One region of the Acidovorax sp. GW821-FHT09A11 genome, then DNA from elsewhere that is predicted to be linked to it. Evidence: predicted binding sites of a transcription regulator. Region 1 holds the regulator's gene; the other holds the start of a gene.
The links. Region 1 encodes FNR, which switches genes on or off when oxygen is low (the NO sensors DNR and NnrR bind a similar motif). Its sites were predicted from a motif close to TTGATNNNNATCAA; they were not measured.
Positions count from the first base shown of each region.

Region 2: AC07PV_RS03830 (universal stress protein) is a predicted target of FNR. The motif match lies at 6,443-6,456, and genes of this name have one in related genera.

Region 1 covers NZ_JBWKPS010000002.1:383,546-391,989, reverse strand. Annotated here, with positions in the region: gene AC07PV_RS05865 (heavy metal translocating P-type ATPase) at 1-388, shown strand, start outside; gene ccoS (cbb3-type cytochrome oxidase assembly protein CcoS) at 388-525, shown strand; gene ccoN (cytochrome-c oxidase, cbb3-type subunit I) at 590-2,029, shown strand; gene ccoO (cytochrome-c oxidase, cbb3-type subunit II) at 2,047-2,679, shown strand; gene AC07PV_RS05845 (cbb3-type cytochrome oxidase subunit 3) at 2,692-2,829, shown strand; gene ccoP (cytochrome-c oxidase, cbb3-type subunit III) at 2,854-3,774, shown strand; gene ccoG (cytochrome c oxidase accessory protein CcoG) at 3,863-5,308, shown strand; gene AC07PV_RS05830 (FixH family protein) at 5,381-5,662, shown strand; gene AC07PV_RS05825 (hypothetical protein) at 5,714-6,007, shown strand; gene fnr (fumarate/nitrate reduction transcriptional regulator Fnr) at 6,073-6,795, opposite strand; gene hemN (oxygen-independent coproporphyrinogen III oxidase) at 6,982-8,364, shown strand; gene AC07PV_RS05810 (sulfite exporter TauE/SafE family protein) at 8,370-8,444, shown strand, end outside.
Region 2 covers NZ_JBWKPS010000001.1:833,736-842,179, forward strand. Annotated here, with positions in the region: gene AC07PV_RS03795 (hybrid sensor histidine kinase/response regulator) at 1-286, shown strand, start outside; gene AC07PV_RS03800 (RluA family pseudouridine synthase) at 273-986, shown strand; gene AC07PV_RS03805 (EamA family transporter) at 1,011-1,904, opposite strand; gene AC07PV_RS03810 (MarR family winged helix-turn-helix transcriptional regulator) at 1,982-2,497, shown strand; gene AC07PV_RS03815 (SDR family NAD(P)-dependent oxidoreductase) at 2,526-3,287, shown strand; gene bktB (beta-ketothiolase BktB) at 3,381-4,565, shown strand; gene AC07PV_RS03825 (tripartite tricarboxylate transporter substrate binding protein) at 4,739-5,722, shown strand; gene AC07PV_RS03830 (universal stress protein) at 5,921-6,358, opposite strand; gene AC07PV_RS03835 (2OG-Fe dioxygenase family protein) at 6,482-7,261, opposite strand; gene AC07PV_RS03840 (hypothetical protein) at 7,371-7,865, opposite strand; gene AC07PV_RS03845 (PilZ domain-containing protein) at 8,132-8,444, shown strand, end outside.

The DNA.
Region 1 (8,444 bases):
CCCGGTGCTGGCAGGCGCCCATGTGTCCTTCGCGTTTGGCCGCGCCGTGCCGCTGGCGCAGGCGCAGGCCGATTTTGTCGTGCTGGGCGACAGCCTGGCGCTGGTGCCGCAAACGGTGCTGCTGGCGCGGCGCACCCTGCGTGTGGTGCGCCAGAACCTGTGGTGGGCCGCGGGCTACAACGCCCTGTGTGTTCCATTGGCCGTGGCGGGTTTCATGCCCGCCTGGCTCGCCGGGCTGGGAATGGCGCTGAGTTCGCTGCTGGTGGTCCTCAATGCCGCGCGCCTTGCACGAGATCTTCCGCCGTTGTCTTCCTCGGGCGCAGCGCCGCTGCCGCCAGAGGGTGCTCCGGCCATTGAAATCACCAAGACAACGCTGAAGGCCGCCTGATGGACATTCTGTACCTGCTGATTCCGCTGTCCGTGGTGCTGGTCTTGATGGTTCTTGCAGGACTGTGGTGGGCGGTTCATCACGGCCAGTTCGAGAGCGTCGAGCAAGAAGGTGAACGGATTCTCCGAGACGATTGACTTGTGTCAATGCCCTGAAAAGCTGGCTGCAACAAACTCTTACTGCAATACAAAGAGGTGCCCGATGGATTCTCCAAAAACAAATGCTGCGCACTACAACGACACGGTGGTGCGGCAGTTTTCTATCATGGCCGTGGTATGGGGGGTGGTTGGCATGCTGGTGGGCGTCATCATCGCCGCCCAGCTGGCCTGGCCTGAACTCAACTTTGGCATACCCTGGCTCAGCTACGGGCGCTTGCGCCCCCTGCACACCAACGCGGTGATTTTTGCGTTTGGCGGCTGCGCGCTGTTCGCCACAAGCTACTACGTGGTGCAGCGCACCAGCCAGGTCCGGTTGTTCGCCGGGCCGCTGGCGGCGTTCACGTTCTGGGGCTGGCAGCTGGTCATCGTGGCCGCCGCCATCAGCCTGCCGCTGGGCTACACCTCCGGCAAGGAGTACGCCGAGCTTGAATGGCCCATCGACATCCTGATCACGCTGGTCTGGGTGTCCTACGCCATCGTGTTCTTCGGCACCATCGGTGTGCGCAAGGTCAAGCACATCTATGTGGCCAACTGGTTCTTCGGTGCGTTCATCCTGGCCGTGGCATTGCTGCATGTGGTCAACAGCGCAGCGATTCCCGCCGGCTTCATGAAGAGCTACTCGGCCTATGCGGGCGTGCAGGATGCGATGGTGCAGTGGTGGTATGGCCACAATGCCGTGGGCTTCTTCCTCACGGCGGGCTTCCTCGGGATGATGTACTACTTCATCCCCAAGCAGGCAGGCCGTCCGGTGTACAGCTACCGCCTGTCCATCGTCCACTTCTGGGCGCTGATCTTCACCTACATGTGGGCCGGTCCCCACCACCTGCACTACACCGCGCTGCCCGACTGGACGCAATCGGTGGGCATGGTGTTCTCGCTGATCCTGCTGGCCCCCAGCTGGGGCGGGATGATCAACGGCGTGATGACGCTGTCCGGCGCCTGGCACAAGCTGCGCGACGACCCGATCCTGCGTTTCCTGATCGTGTCGCTGTCGTTCTACGGCATGTCCACGTTCGAGGGCCCGATGATGTCCATCAAGACCGTCAATGCCCTGAGCCACTACACCGACTGGACCGTGGGCCACGTGCACTCCGGCGCCCTGGGCTGGGTGGGCCTGATCTCGATGGGGTCGCTGTACTACCTGGTTCCCCGCCTGTTCGGCCGCGAGAAGATGCACTCCATCAAGGCGATCGAGCTGCACTTCTGGATGGCCACCATCGGCATCGTCCTGTACATCGCCGCCATGTGGATCGCCGGCGTGATGCAGGGCCTGATGTGGCGCGCCATCAATCCCGATGGCACGCTCACCTACACCTTCGTCGAGAGCGTGAAGGCCACGTACCCCTTCTATGTGATCCGTGTGGCTGGCGGCCTGCTGTATCTGGGGGGCATGGTGGTCATGGCCTGGAACGTGTGGGTGACAGCGATCTCGGGCCGTTCGGTCAAGGTTGCCATTCCCGCCGTGAATGCTGCGCACGCCTGAGCCGAAGGAGATAACCCATGTCCAACAACAATCCATCTTCTTCGACCGGCTTCTCCCACGAGAAAGTCGAGACCAACAACTTCCTGATGATCGTGCTGATCCTGCTCGTGATCGCCATTGGCGGCCTGGTGGAGATCGTGCCGCTGTTCTTCCAGAAGTCCACGACCGAGGCGGTCAAGGGTGTGGAGCCCTACAACGCCATGCAACTGGTGGGCCGCGACATCTATATCCGCGAGGGCTGCTACAACTGCCATTCGCAGATGATCCGCCCCTTCCGCGCCGAGACGCTGCGCTACGGCCACTACTCGGTAGCGGGCGAGTTCGTGTACGACCATCCCTTCCAGTGGGGCAGCAAGCGCACCGGACCCGACCTGCACCGCGTGGGCGGCAAGTACAGCGATGAGTGGCACCGCATCCACCTGAACAACCCGCGCGACGTGGTGCCTGAGTCGAACATGCCCGCCTATCCCTGGCTGGAAAAGAACGCGGTGGACCCCGCGAGCGTTGCGCCGCGCATGAAGGCGCTGCGCACCGTCGGCGTGCCCTACACGGACGAGCAGATCGCGGCATCCGCGGCCGACGTCAAGGGCAAGACCGAGATGGAGGCGCTGGTCGCCTACCTGCAAGTCATGGGCCGTGCGCTCAAGTAAAGGAGGTTCGCAATGGACATCACCACCATGCGCATCGTCGCCACGCTGGCCTCGATGGCCTGCTTCGTCGGCATCTGGGTCTGGGCCTACCGGGGCCGCAACAAGGCCCGGTTTGACGAGGCCGCTCGGCTGCCCTTTGAACAAGATTGACCCCCACCAGAACGAGAACACCCCATGAGTGACTTCACCAGCAATTTCTGGTCGGTCTTTGTGACCACGCTGACCCTGGTCGGCATCATCGCCTGCGGCATCCTGCTATGGATGGCAGGCCGCAAGAAGGTGATGGCCACGGCCGACAACACCACGGGCCACGTCTGGGACGAGGACCTGGTCGAAATGAACAACCCCCTGCCGCGTTGGTGGGTCTGGCTGTTCGTCATCACCATCGTCTTCGGCTTCGGCTACCTGGCCGCCTACCCAGGCCTTGGCAGTTTCACCGGCAAGCTGAACTGGACGCAGAAGGGCGAATACGAAGCCGAGATGGCCAAGGCCAAGGCTGAACTGGAGCCGCTGTATGCCCGTTTCGCCTCGATGAAGCCGGAAGACGTGGCCAGGGACCCGCAGGCCCAGGCCATTGGCGAGCGCCTGTTCATGAACAACTGCGCTCAGTGCCATGGTTCCGACGCGCGCGGCAGCAAGGGTTTCCCCAATCTGGCGGACGGTGACTGGCTCCATGGCGGGGCGCCCGAGAAGATCCGTGAAACGATCGAGAAGGGCCGTGTGGGCAACATGCCTCCCATGGCGGCCGCAGTGGGCACGCCCGAAGACGTGCGCAACCTGTCGCACTATGTGCTGAGCCTGTCGGGCAGCCCGCACGATTCGCTGCGTGCTTCGCTGGGCAAGTCCAAGTTCACGGCATGCGCGGCCTGCCATGGCATGGACGGCAAGGGCAACCAGGCGCTGGGTGCCCCCAATCTGACCGACGACGTCTGGCTGCATGGCTGGGGCGAGGCGGCCATTACCGCCATGGTCAACAACGGCAAGGTCAACCAGATGCCGGCCCAGGCCGACAAGTTGACGGAAGCGCAGATCGGCGTGCTGTCTGCGTACGTATGGGGCCTGTCCAACGGCAAGCAGGCTGCCGCGGTGCGCTGATCCGGGCCGGGTGGTGCGCCCCCTGGCGCTGCCCCCGGTTTTTTGCCCCATTGCTGAAGACACACCAAGCCAATAGGTCGACACCACCATGAAGCCACCCAGCGGGCCAGCCCGCAAGGTCATTCCGATTGCACCGGTTGCATCCGATGCCTCGTCCGAGGGCGAGATCGTCTCCTTGTACGAAGCGCAGAAGAAGATTTACCCGCGCTCCATCAGTGGCCTGTTCGCACGCTGGCGCTGGGGCATGGTGTTTCTCACGCAACTGGTCTTTTACGGCCTTCCCTGGTTCGAGTGGGGGCAGCGCCAGATGGTGCTGTTCGACCTGGGGGCACGGCGGTTCTATATTTTCGGGCTGGTGCTCTATCCGCAGGACTTCATCTATCTCACGGGCCTGCTCATCATCTCGGCGCTGTCGCTTTTCCTGTTCACGGCCGTGGCGGGGCGGCTGTGGTGCGGTTTCGCCTGTCCCCAGACGGTCTACACCGAAATGTTCATGTGGATCGAGCACAAGATCGAAGGCGATCGCAGTGCCCGGCTGCGGCTGGACAACGGGCCCTGGACCTTCGAGAAGATCCGCAAGAAGTTTCTCAAACAGGTGGTATGGATCACCGTGGCGCTGTGGACGGGGTTCACGTTCGTGGGCTATTTCGTGCCCATCCGCGAGCTCGGCGCGGAACTGCTGGCGCTGCAGGGCAACTGGCAGATATTCTGGGTGCTGTTCTACGGCTTTGCCACGTATGGCAATGCGGGCTACATGCGCGAGCAGGTGTGCAAGTACATGTGCCCCTACGCGCGCTTTCAGAGCGCGATGTTCGACCGGGACACCCTGATCGTGAGCTATGACGTGGAACGCGGCGAGCCGCGCGGCCCGCGCAACAAGACGATCGACCACAAGGCCAAGGGCCTGGGTGACTGCATTGACTGCACCCTGTGCGTGCAGGTGTGTCCCGTGGGCATCGATATCCGCAAGGGCCTGCAGTACGAGTGCATTGGCTGCGGACTGTGCGTGGATGCGTGCAACACGGTGATGGACAAGATGCACTACCCCCGGGGGCTGATCCGCTTTTCCACGCAGAACGGCGTGGCGCAGCGCTGGAGCCAGTCGCAGATCCTGCGGCGCGTCCTGCGGCCTCGCGTGCTGATCTACACCGCCGTGCTGGTGGCACTGTGCGTGGGCATGATGGCCAGCCTGGTCACCCGCACGCCGCTCAAGGTGGATGTGGTGCGCGACCGCGCGGCCCTGTCGCGCATCGTGGCGGGCGGCAAGCTGGAGAATATCTACCGCCTGCAGATCATGAACGCCACCGAAGGCCCCCAGCGCTACCGCATCGGCGCCCGCGGCCTGGACGGGCTGGAGGTGGCCTCTGAAGCCGAGGTGGACATTGGCCCCGCGGAGTCCCGGTGGGTGGCCGTGCGCCTGCAGATACCGTATGGCTCCGCGCCCCCGGGCTCCCATGCCGTGCAGTTCGATGTGCAGGCGGTGGGCGCTGCGGCCCATGTGACCGAGAAGTCCGTATTCCTGGTGCCCCGATGAGGCGACGTGCACCCCGGTGCACGGCCCCGGGGACGTTGTATGACCGAGAAGATTTTTGAGGAGCAAGCACCCATGCCATCCAATCCAGCCATCGGCTCCGCCCCCGCCACCGCTGCGCCCTGGTGGAAATTCGGCCACGTCTGGCTGATCATCGCCGGCCCTGCCATCGTCATCGTGGCGGGCTTTGTCACGCTGTGGCTGGCGATTTCGCGGCCAGACCCCGTGGTCGCCGAGGACTACTACCGCCAGGGCATCGAAATCAACAAGACGCTGGAGGCTCCGGAGAAGAGCCTGGCCCCGGCCATGAAGGGCCGCAACCACGCGGCGACACCGGTTCAGGACCAGCCACGCTGAAACCCCTGGCCGAGCAGCGGGTCTGCGCGGCCTTACCAGGAGACAACCCCGATGTGGACGCAACGCCTGATGTGGATTGCATGGCCCGCCTTTCTGATGGCGGGCGCGATGGAGATGCTGGTTTTTGCGATGGTGGACCCGCAGGACCTGCATTGGTTCGGGCAGCCGCTGGCCCTGTCGCGCCAGGGCGTCTACACGCTCGCGTTCTTTGCGTTCTGGGCCATCACCATGGCCTCCAGCGCGTTGACCACGCTGCTGGCAATGTCGCCCTTTGAACTCAACCGCTGCCCCGTGCCCGAAGGCGAGCGCCCTGATGATTGCCGAAAGACATCATCCTGCCCTTGAACAGCGCACCGGCCGGGCTCCGGTGGCAAGGCGTTGCCGGGACGGGCGGACCTGGCTCGCCTTGCTCAGTGGCAGGCGGACTGGTTGTTCACGATGCGCTTGAGCGCGTCGGTCTCGAGGATGCGGACATGGCGCTGCTTGACTTCGACAATGCCTTCTTCCACAAACTTGGAGAAGGTGCGGCTCACGGTCTCGAGCTTGAGGCCCAGGTAGCTGCCGATCTCCTCGCGCGTCATGCGCAGCACCAGCTCGGACTGCGAGAATCCGCGGGCGTGCAGGCGCTGCACCAGATTGAGCAGGAACGCTGCCAGGCGCTCCTCGGCACGCATGCTGCCCAGCAGCAGCATCACGCCGTGTTCGCGCACGATCTCGCGGCTCATGATCTTGTGCACGTGGTGCTGCAGCGCGGTGACCTCGCGGGACAGTTCCTCGATGCGGTCAAACGGCATGACGCAGACCTCGGCGTCTTCCAGGGCCACCGCATCGCAGGTGTGGTGGTCATTCACGATGCCGTCCAGGCCGATGATCTCGCCCGCCATCTGGAACCCCGTGACCTGGTCGCGCCCGTCCTCGGTGGCCACGCAGGTCTTGAAAAAGCCGGTGCGGATGGCATAAAGCGAGGTGAACGACTCACCATTGCGAAACAGCGTGCCGCCGCGCTTCACCTTGCGGCGAACTGCAACGACCTCGTCGATGCGGTGCAGTTGCTCTTCGCTCAGGCCCACCGGCATGCACAGCTCGCGCAGGTTGCAATTGGAACAGGCGACTTTGATGGTGAGCGGGTTCATAGGCACAGGGCGGAGTTAGGTTTCGAGCATACCGCCCGATGGCCGAAGAGGGAGTCTCTTGGAGGGCGGGCAGGCGACTGACATGCATCAAATTGTCGCTGTTCCGGCCACTCCATCACTTGATTCATGTCAAGGACATGGGGGGCAGCTTACGGCACAGTCAAGGTGTACGCAAGGATTCGCCCCATGACCGCTGTTTCGCCTGACCTGCTGCGCCGTTTTGACGTACCAGGCCCCCGCTATACCTCCTATCCGACGGCCGACCGGTTTGTGGAAGCCTTCGGCCAGGAGGACTACGCCCTCGCCCTCGAGCAGCGCCGCATGGGCACCCTGACCAAGGCGCTGCCCTTGTCCCTGTATGTGCACATCCCCTTTTGCGAGTCGCTGTGCTACTACTGCGCCTGCAACAAGATCATCACCAAGCACCACGACCGGGCTGAAGTCTATCTGCGCTATCTCAGCCGCGAGATCGATCTGCACACGGCGCACTGCGGCACGGGCCAGGTGGTGAGCCAGCTGCACCTGGGCGGCGGCACCCCCACCTTCCTGTCGGACGATGGCTTGCGGGAACTCATGGCGATGCTCCAGCGCAGCTTCACCCTGGCGCCGGGCGGGGAGTACTCTATCGAGGTGGACCCCCGTACCGTCAATGCCGACCGGCTTGCCGTGCTCGCGGAGCTTGGATTCAACCGGCTGAGTTTTGGCGTGCAGGATTTTGACCCCGAGGTCCAGAAGGCGGTGCACCGCATCCAGCCCGCCGAACAGGTGTTTTCGCTGGTGGAATCCGCGCGCTCGCTCGGCTTCGAATCGATCAATGTGGACCTGATCTACGGGTTGCCGCGCCAGACGCCGGAGTCGTTCGACCGCACGCTGGCGCAGGTGGTTCAGTTGCGGCCTGATCGCATTGCGCTGTATGCCTATGCCCACCTGCCGGAGCGGTTCAAGCCCCAGCGCCGCATCCTCTCCGCCGAACTGCCCGCAGCCTCCGGCAAGGTGTCGATGCTCTCCCGTTCGCTCGACGCGTTCATGGGCGCCGGCTATGTGTATGTGGGGATGGACCACTTCGCGCTGCCGGAGGACTCGCTGGCCGTCGCCAAGCGGCAGGGCCGCCTGCACCGTAACTTCCAGGGCTACAGCACCCAGCCCGACTGCGACCTGATCGGCCTGGGCGTGTCGGCCATTGGCAGGGTCGGCGCCACCTACAGCCAGAACGCCAAGACCCTGGATGAGTACTACGACCTGCTGAACCAGGGGCGTCTGCCTGTGGTGCGTGGCCTGGCCCTGACGCGGGACGACCTCGTGCGCCGCGCCGTCATCATGTCCTTGATGTGCCAGGGAGAACTGCTGTTCGAGCCCATGGAACAGGCCTGGCTCCTCGATTTTCGGCACTATTTCTCCGCCGAACTGGCGCAACTCGACACCATGGCCGAGCAGGGGCTGGTCAAGGTGAGGCCCGACGGTGTCGAGGTCACGGCCATGGGCTGGTTCTTCGTGCGCGGCATCGCCATGGTTTTCGACCGATATCTGCAGGCAGACCGCAACCGAGCGCGTTTTTCACGCATCATCTGAATCCCATGCTTGCAACGGTTGCCTCGACTGCCTTGTTGATGGGGCTCGTTGGCGGGTCCCATTGCCTGGCCATGTGCTCG
Region 2 (8,444 bases), on a different contig from region 1:
CGACCCGCACGAGGCCAAGGCAGCTCTGAACGCGGCGCCCGATTGCTACGACCTGCTCGTGACCGACTACAACATGCCGGGCTTTTGCGGCGTGGACCTGGTGCGGGAGGCCCGCCTCATCCGGCCCGACCTGCCGGTGGCCCTGGCCTCGGGCTACGTCACGGCCGAGATCGAACAGGCAGCGCTGGCCGAGGGAGCGCAGGCGCTGATCCACAAGCCCAACGACGTGGAAGAGCTTTGCGCCACCGTGCAGCGCCTGGTGGGCGGCGACGATGCCGCCCGGTGAAGGCCCCTCCGCGCCCGCGGCCCAGGCGTGCGCGCCTGGAGCCGCCGCCTGCCCCGCCCCACGGGCGCTGTACGAGGACGCGGACCTGCTCGTGCTCTGCAAGCCGTCGGGCCTGCTGTGCGTGCCCGGGCGCGGCCCGGACAAGCAGGATGCCTTGAGCACCCGCGCCCAGCAGCACTGGCCAGGGGTGCTGATCGTTCACCGGCTGGACCAGGCCACCTCGGGCCTCGTGCTGATGGCGCGCCACCTGGAGGCCCAGCGCCGCCTGAGCCGTGCCTTTGCCGAGCGCACGGTGCACAAGCGGTACCAGGCGGTGGTGCGGGGATGCATGGGCCAGGGCGCGGCCGACCCCGCGGCATGGCAGGAGATCGACCTGCCCATCGCCGCCGACTGGGCCCGGCGCCCGCTGCGGGTGATCGACGCCACGCAGGGCAAGCCCAGCCTGACCCGCTGGCGCGCGCTGAGCTGCGACCTGGCCGCCCGCACGACGCGGGTCGAGCTTGCGCCCGTCACCGGCCGCACCCACCAGCTGCGTGTGCACCTGGCCGCCGTGGGCCACGCCATCCTGGGAGACGCACTGTATGCCGACGCGGCCACCCAGGGCCTCGCGCCGCGCCTGCTGCTGCATGCCAGCCACCTGGCCTTTGCACACCCGGCCACCGGAGCGCACCTTGCCCTCGAATGGGCGGCGGATTTTTGACCCCGCGGCCGGTGCCGCCCGCCGCTACAGCCGCGCCGGCGCCACGGGCCGCGACATCGCCCATTGCACCGCCAGGATGCTGGCCAGCACCACCAGCATGCCGGCCAGCGACACGCCCGTCATGGCCTGGCCCAGCAACACCCAGCCCAGCAGCACGGCCGTGACGGGGCTGAGCAGCCCGAGCGACGACACCGCCACCGACGGCAGGCGCGCTATGCCGCGAAACCACAGCGCATAGGCCAGCAACGCGCCCGCGATGCTCAGGTAAAGATACCCGCCCACCTGGGGGGCGGTGAGCGCGGGCAGCGGCGGGTCCACCAGCCAGGCCACGGGCGCGAGCATGATGCCGCCGGCCAGCAGTTGCCACCCCGTGAACGCCAGCACCGGCAGGTCGGACCGCCAGCGCCGCGACCAGAAGGTGCCTGCCGCCATGCACACGGTGCCGACCAATGCCGCGCCGACGCCCACCATGTCCCACCGCGCACCGGGCGACAGCAGCAGTGCGGCCATGCCGAGCACGCCGGCCGCGCCTGCGCCCAGGGCCAGGGCGGGCGGGCGGCGGTGATCCAGTGCCCAGGCCAGGCCCATCACCACCAGCGGGCCCACCGCGCCCACCACGGCGGCCACGCCGCCCGGCAGCCGGTAGGCGGCCACGAACAGCAGCGCCTGGAAAACGCCGATGTTGAGCGCCGCCAGCACCATCAGCCGCCGCCAGCCCACCCAGTCGCCCCACGCCGGCCAGCGGCGGCACCACAGCACCAGCAGCAGGCCCGCGGGCAAGGTGCGCAGCAGCGCGGCGGTGAAGGGCCGGTCGGGTGGCAGCAGCTCGGTGGTGACGATGTAGGTGGAGCCCCAGATGACCGGGCCCACGGCCGTGGCGAGCGCATCCAGCCAGGGAGAGGTGCGGGTGCTTTGCATGGCAACTTATCTTCAAATCAAGATAAAAATACTCTACCATACAATCTTGAAATCAAGATAAATCGATCACAAAGCCCATGGCCACCCCACGCCAGCCCGACGCCGTAGACGCCATCCTGGCCCAGTGGAGCCGCGAGCGCCCCGACCTGGATGTGAGCCCCATGGGCCCCATCGGGCGCATCAAGCGCTGCGCCGCGCTGCTGCAGCGCAGGCTCGACGAGACCTTTGCCGGGTTCGGACTGAGCTTCTGGGAGTTCGACGTGCTGGCCACGCTGCGCCGCAGCGGCGCGCCCTACTGCCTGGCGCCGACCACGCTGTTCTCCACCCTCATGGTCACCTCGGGCACCATGACGCACCGTATGGGCAAGCTCGAGGCCCAGGGCTGGATCACGCGCCTGCCCAACCCCGACGATGCGCGCAGCTCGCTGGTGCAGCTCACCGCCGAGGGGCTGGCGCTGATCGACCGCGCTGTCGAGGCCCACGTCGCCAACGAGCACCGCATCCTGGCGCCGCTCAAGGCCGCCGACCTTGCGGCGCTGGACGCGCGGCTGTCGCTGCTGCTCGCGGCGCTGGAGCCTGCCGGAGACAGCTGAGCCGGGCGTCCCGCAGTACGATGGGGGGATGCCTCATACCCACCTCTACATCCTCACCGGCGCATCGCGCGGCATGGGGCTGGCCATGGCCCAGCAACTCCTGCGCAGCGGCAACACCCTCATCTGCATCGCGCGCAGCGCCAATGCGGACCTGGCCACCGAAGCCAAGGCGGCGGGCGTCACCCTCGAACAATGGCAGCAAGACCTCTCGCAGGGCGAGCAGGCGGCGCACAGGCTGCAAAGCTGGCTCGCGGCGCAGGGCCCGCAGGTGTTCGCGAGCGCCACGCTCATCAACAACGCGGGCGTGATCCCGCGCATCGCCCCCCTCTCGGGCAGCGATGCCGCCGACCTGGCCCATGCCCTGCGCGTGGGCCTGGAGGCGCCCATGCAGCTCACCGCCGCCTTCCTGGGCGCGACGGATGCCTGGACGGTGCCGCGCAAGGTGCTCAACATCTCCTCGGGCCTGGGCCGCCGGGCCATGGCCTCGCAGGCCGCGTACTGCGCCGCCAAGGCGGGCATGGACCATTTCACGCGCTGCGTGGCGCTGGACGAAGCCATCAAGCCCCAGGGCGCCAAGGTATGCTCGCTGGCCCCCGGCGTGATCGACACCGACATGCAGGTGCAGCTGCGCGGCGCCGCGCCCGAGGCGTTCCCGGACCAGCAAAATTTCGCCAACCTCAAGACGGGTGGCCAGCTCACATCGCCTGCCGACGCCGCCACCCGCGTGCTCGCCTGGCTGGAACGCGCAGACTTCGGCACCAACCCGGTGGCCGATGTCCGGGACGCCTAGAGCCCCAATACTCCTGTTTTTATAGCTGCCAGCTCTTTATGGACAAGCGCTAGCGGCCAATTTGATCTGAAACTCATCTGAAAGGACCTCCCCATGACCCGTGAAGTCGTCGTCGTTTCCGCAGTGCGCACCGCCATCGGCACCTTTGGCGGCAGCCTCAAGGACGTGCCCCCCACCGAGCTGGGCGCGCTCGTGGTGCGCGAATCGCTCGCGCGTGCCAACGTGGAAGGCAAGGACGTGGGCCACGTGGTGTTCGGCCACGTGGTCAACACCGAGCCCAAGGACATGTACCTCTCGCGCGTGGCCGCCATCCACGGCGGCTGCGGCGAAGGCACGCCCGCCTACAACGTGAACCGCCTGTGCGGCTCGGGCCTGCAGGCCATCGTCAACGCCGGCCAGTCCATCCTGCTGGGCGACACCGACGTGGCCATTGGCGCCGGGGCCGAGAACATGAGCCGCGTGCCCTTTGCCAGCCTGAACATGCGCTGGGGCGCCCGCATGGGCGACACCAAGATGGTGGACATGATGATCGGCGCGCTGCACGACCCCTTCCACAACATTCACATGGGCGTGACGGCGGAGAACATCGCCGCCAAGTGGGGCATCAGCCGCGAAGACCAGGACAAGTTGGCCGTGGAAAGCCACAACAGGGCCGAGCGCGCCACGCAAAACGGCCTGTTCAAGGACCAGATCGTGCCCGTCACCCTGAAAAGCAAGAAGGGCGACGTGTTGTACGCCACCGACGAGCACTTCCGCCCCGGCGCCACGATGGAGGACCTGGCCAGGCTCAAGCCCGTGTTCCTCAAGGAAAACGGCACGGTGACGGCCGGCAACGCCTCGGGCATCAACGACGCCGCCGCCGCCGTGGTGCTGATGGAAGCCGGCGCCGCCAAGGCCCGTGGCGCCAAGCCCCTGGCCCGCCTGGTGGCCTATGCCCACGCGGGCGTGGACCCCAAGTACATGGGGATCGGCCCCGTGCCCGCCACGCAACTGGCGCTGAAAAAGGCAGGCCTTACGGTGAACGACCTGGACGTGATCGAAGCCAACGAAGCCTTTGCCGCCCAGGCCTGCGCGGTGACCAAGGACCTGGGCCTGGACCCGGCCAAGGTCAACCCCAACGGCTCGGGCATCTCGCTGGGCCACCCCATCGGTGCGACCGGTGCGCTCATCACCGTGAAGGCGCTGCATGAGCTGCAGCGCGTGCAGGGCCGCTATGCGCTGGTGACGATGTGCATTGGCGGCGGCCAGGGCATCGCAGCGATCTTCGAGCGCATCTGACCCGTGCCGCCCGGCCTTGCCATCGCCAGTGGCGATGTTGCCACCCTGTATCGGCAAGGCCAGCCCCGCGCAGGATCGGCGATCATCCGCGGGTGCTGGCGCCAAGACCAGCAGAGCGGAGCGCGCCTGCGCGGCCGCCTGTCCATATTGAACCGACGGAGACATCTCTCACCATGATTCGCACCCTGCTTTCCTTCACCGCCCTCGCCTTCGCCATGGGCACCACCGCGCACGCCCAGGCCCCCGCACCGGCTGCGGCCTACCCCACCAAGCCCATCCGACTGATCGTGCCCTTCCCGCCCGGCGGCGGCACCGACATCCTCTCGCGCCTGGTGGCCACCAAGCTCACCGAGAGCGCCAAGTGGACCGTGGTGGCCGACAACAAGGCGGGCGCCGGCGGCACCATCGGCATCGGCGAGGCCGTCAAGGCGGCCCCCACGGGCTATGACCTCGTGATGGGCCAGAAGGACAACCTCGTGATCGGCCCCTGGCTCTACAAGAACCTGCCCTGGGACCCCACCAAGGACCTGACCGCCGTGGCCCACGTCGCCTACACGCCCGTGGTCATCGCCACCAGCGTCAACTCCAAGTACAAGACCCTGGCCGACGTGGTGGCCGCCGCCAAGGCCGCGCCCGGGACCATCACCTATGGCTCGCCCGGCAACGGCACATCCATCCACCTGGCGGGCGACCTGTTCGAGAAGGCCGCGGGCGTGAAGCTGAGCCACATTCCCTACAAGGGATCCAATCCCGCGCTGATGGATGCGCTGGCGGGCAATGTGGACCTGCTGGTCTCGTCCCTGCCCTCGGCCATGGGCCAGATCAAGTCCGGCAAGCTGCGCCCCCTGGCCGTGACCTCGGCCAAGCGCAGCTCGTCCCTGCCCGAGGTGCCCACCGTGGCCGAGTCGGGCTTCAAGGACTTCGACGTGAGCACCTGGTACGGCGTGTTCGCCCCCGCCGGCACGCCGGCCGCCGTGGTGAGTGCCATCAACGCCGAGATCAACAAGCTCCTGGCCACGGCCGACATGAAGGCCGCCATCCATGCCCAGGGCGCGGAGCCGGAAGCCATGTCCGCCGCGCAGTTCGGCACCCTGCTCAAGACCGACTACGCCAAGTGGAAGGGCATCGTCGAAGCCTCGGGCGCGAAGATTGAGTGACCCCCTGAGGCGCTTCGCGCCTTCCCCCTGAAGGGGGACGCAGCCGGTGGCCTGGCAAAGCCAGATCCACGGGTGCACCGGCGAAGGGCGTGCCTGTTCCACGAGCTGTGGAATGTGGGATGCGCTGGTGCGCGGCGCCATCGAGAACTGAAATGAAGAACGGCTCCTTTCGGAGCCGTTCTTCATGGGGGATGGCGCTCAGTCCCTCACGACCAGCACCGGGATGTGCACCACGCCCAGCACGCGCTGCGTGACGCTGCCCAGCACCAGCTTTTCAAGTCCGCGGCGGCCGTGCGAGCCCATCACGATGAGATCGGCGCCCGTGCTTTCCAGCGCGCGCAGGATGCCTTCATGCACTGCGTGGCCTTCGCCCACCACGGTGGTCACCGGCACGCCAGCCTCGGCCATGGCCTTCTTGGTGGCATCCAGGGCGCTGTTGGCCTCGGCGGTGGCCGCGTTGATGTACTGGGCCTGGCCGTAGGCGAAATCAGCCCCCACGCCCGTGAAGGGATAGGGATCGACCACGTAGACCGCCGTCACGGCGCTGCCAAAGGTCTTGGCCAGGGCCGCGGCCTTGGAGACCGCGAGCATCGAGGTGTTGGAACCGTCGACTGGAACCAGAATGTGCTTGAACATGGTGCTTCTCCTTGAGTTGAGTGTGGGACCTGGCTTGTGGCCCGGCCATGGACATCAGTTTGAACGCCCACCATACCGCGCATCTTGATTCGCATCAAATCGGACGCACTCCCTTGCCAGCGTTCAGCGGCCCGCAGGGGCCTGCCCGACCACATCCGCCCCCTGGAAACCACCCCGGCGGCAGGTGACCACGAGGGTGTCGCGATACCCCCCCTCGGCCAGGGGCTGGATGGGTGTGGATTCATGGATCATGCGCGCGTCGTCCAGCAGCAGCAGGGACCACGGCTCGGTCAGCGTGAAGCGCTGGCCGCTGGGGCCCACCGCCTCGAACACCCGCGTCTCGCCGCCCTTGATGCCCTCGCGCCCCACGAGGAACACGGCCACCAGGTCGACGCCGTCGCGGTGGGCGCCCTCGGGGGTGGGCCGGCCAATGCCGTCGGTGGTGTCGATGCGGAACTGGTGGGCCTCGACGAACCAGGATGCAGGCGCCTCGGAGCGCGCAAACACGGCATCGGACACCCCGGCCAGCGCTGCCAGCAGCTGCTGCCACACCGGCCGGGCGACGGTGGCGGGCTCCATGGGGGCAAACCAGCGCTCCATGCCGCCATGCAGCGCGTTGTACTCCACAGGCTGCCAGTGCGCGCGGTGCGGCACCTGCCGCACCTGCCCGTCCTGCACCACAAAGCAGGCATGGCGGCGGCGGCGGTAGCGCCCGCCGTCCTTGAGGAAATCATCGGGGGGCAGCCCCGCCCAGTCGCCGTTCAGGCCCAGCAAGTCCGGCAGGGCGCAGCCCGTCCAGCGGGCCACGTCCGCCGGCGACAGGACGGCAAAGCCGTTCTGCCGCAGCTGGCTGGCGACATCCTGGGGGGCGGTGAAGGGGGGAGAAAAAGTGACTTGGGCCATAGAGGCCCGAGCTTAACCGCTGGTGCCGGCACCGCGTCTGCGATGGCGCAAACGCGGTGCAGCGCGGCGCGGCCTTGCAGGGAGGTGCGCCGCGCGGTCCGTCAGTCAGTCAGTCGCGGTGGCCATGTCCATGGCCCTTGCCATTGTTGCCGCGGCCCCGGTCATGGTCGCGGTCCTGCTTGCCGCCGTGACGATGGTCGTCATCCCACCGGCGGTCATCGCGGCCAGGGCCCCGGTGCGGAGGGCCACGGCGTGGTGGCGGCTCCTGCACGAAGTACACCGGCTGGCTGCACGCGTTGTAGCGCGCACAGTGCTTGCCCCAGTTCTTGGCATGGCCGGGCGGCACGTAGAGGTAGATCGGCGAGCGCGGCACCACGACCGCGGGGCGGTGGATGATGACCGGCTCGGCATACAGCAGCGGCGGCGGTGGCGCATTGCCGATGTTGATTCGGCCGTACACGCCGGGGGCCAGCTCGCCGCCCACCGTGGCATTGATGTAGGTCTGCGCATGCGCGCCGCCCGCCGCGGCGAGCAGCAGCGCGGCCGCCGCGCCAGACAGGAGGAGACGGATCGTGGACATCGTGGTCATGGTTGTGGTTTTCATCGGGAACTCCTTGCTTGTACCGCCCGGAACAGCACACGATGTGCGGCTGCGGTGCGCGGACCCTGATTTGTAACAAAGCCCGCCCTACCCTAAACCCGAATCCGCGCAAAAGATGTAAGCAAATGGCGACAGAACCAGGCTGCCCGCCGCCGCCCCACGCCGCCTGAAGCAGGTTCATCCGGCGGCCCGGCGTGCCCGGCAAATGCGTGCAGCCGCCGGGCTTGGAGTAGCATGTGCCACCACCCGCTTCGGTCCAGGAGACAGCGATGCCCCACGAACGCCGCCACTTTGTCCGCGTCGGCTTTGACGCGCCGGCCTTGCTGACCACGTCCACCGACGCCTTCAGCGTCCACGTGCAGGACCTTTCGCTCAAGGGCGCGCTGCTGGTGGCACCGGCGCAGGCGAACCTGCAGACCGGCATGCTGTGCCAGCTCACCATTCCCTTGGCCGAAACCGGCAACCACATCGCCATGTCCACCGAGGTCGCGCACGTGGAGGGGCTGCACACCGGTCTGCTGTGCCGCGGGATCGACCTGGACAGCGTGACCCACCTGCGCCGCCTGATCGAGCTGCAGCTGG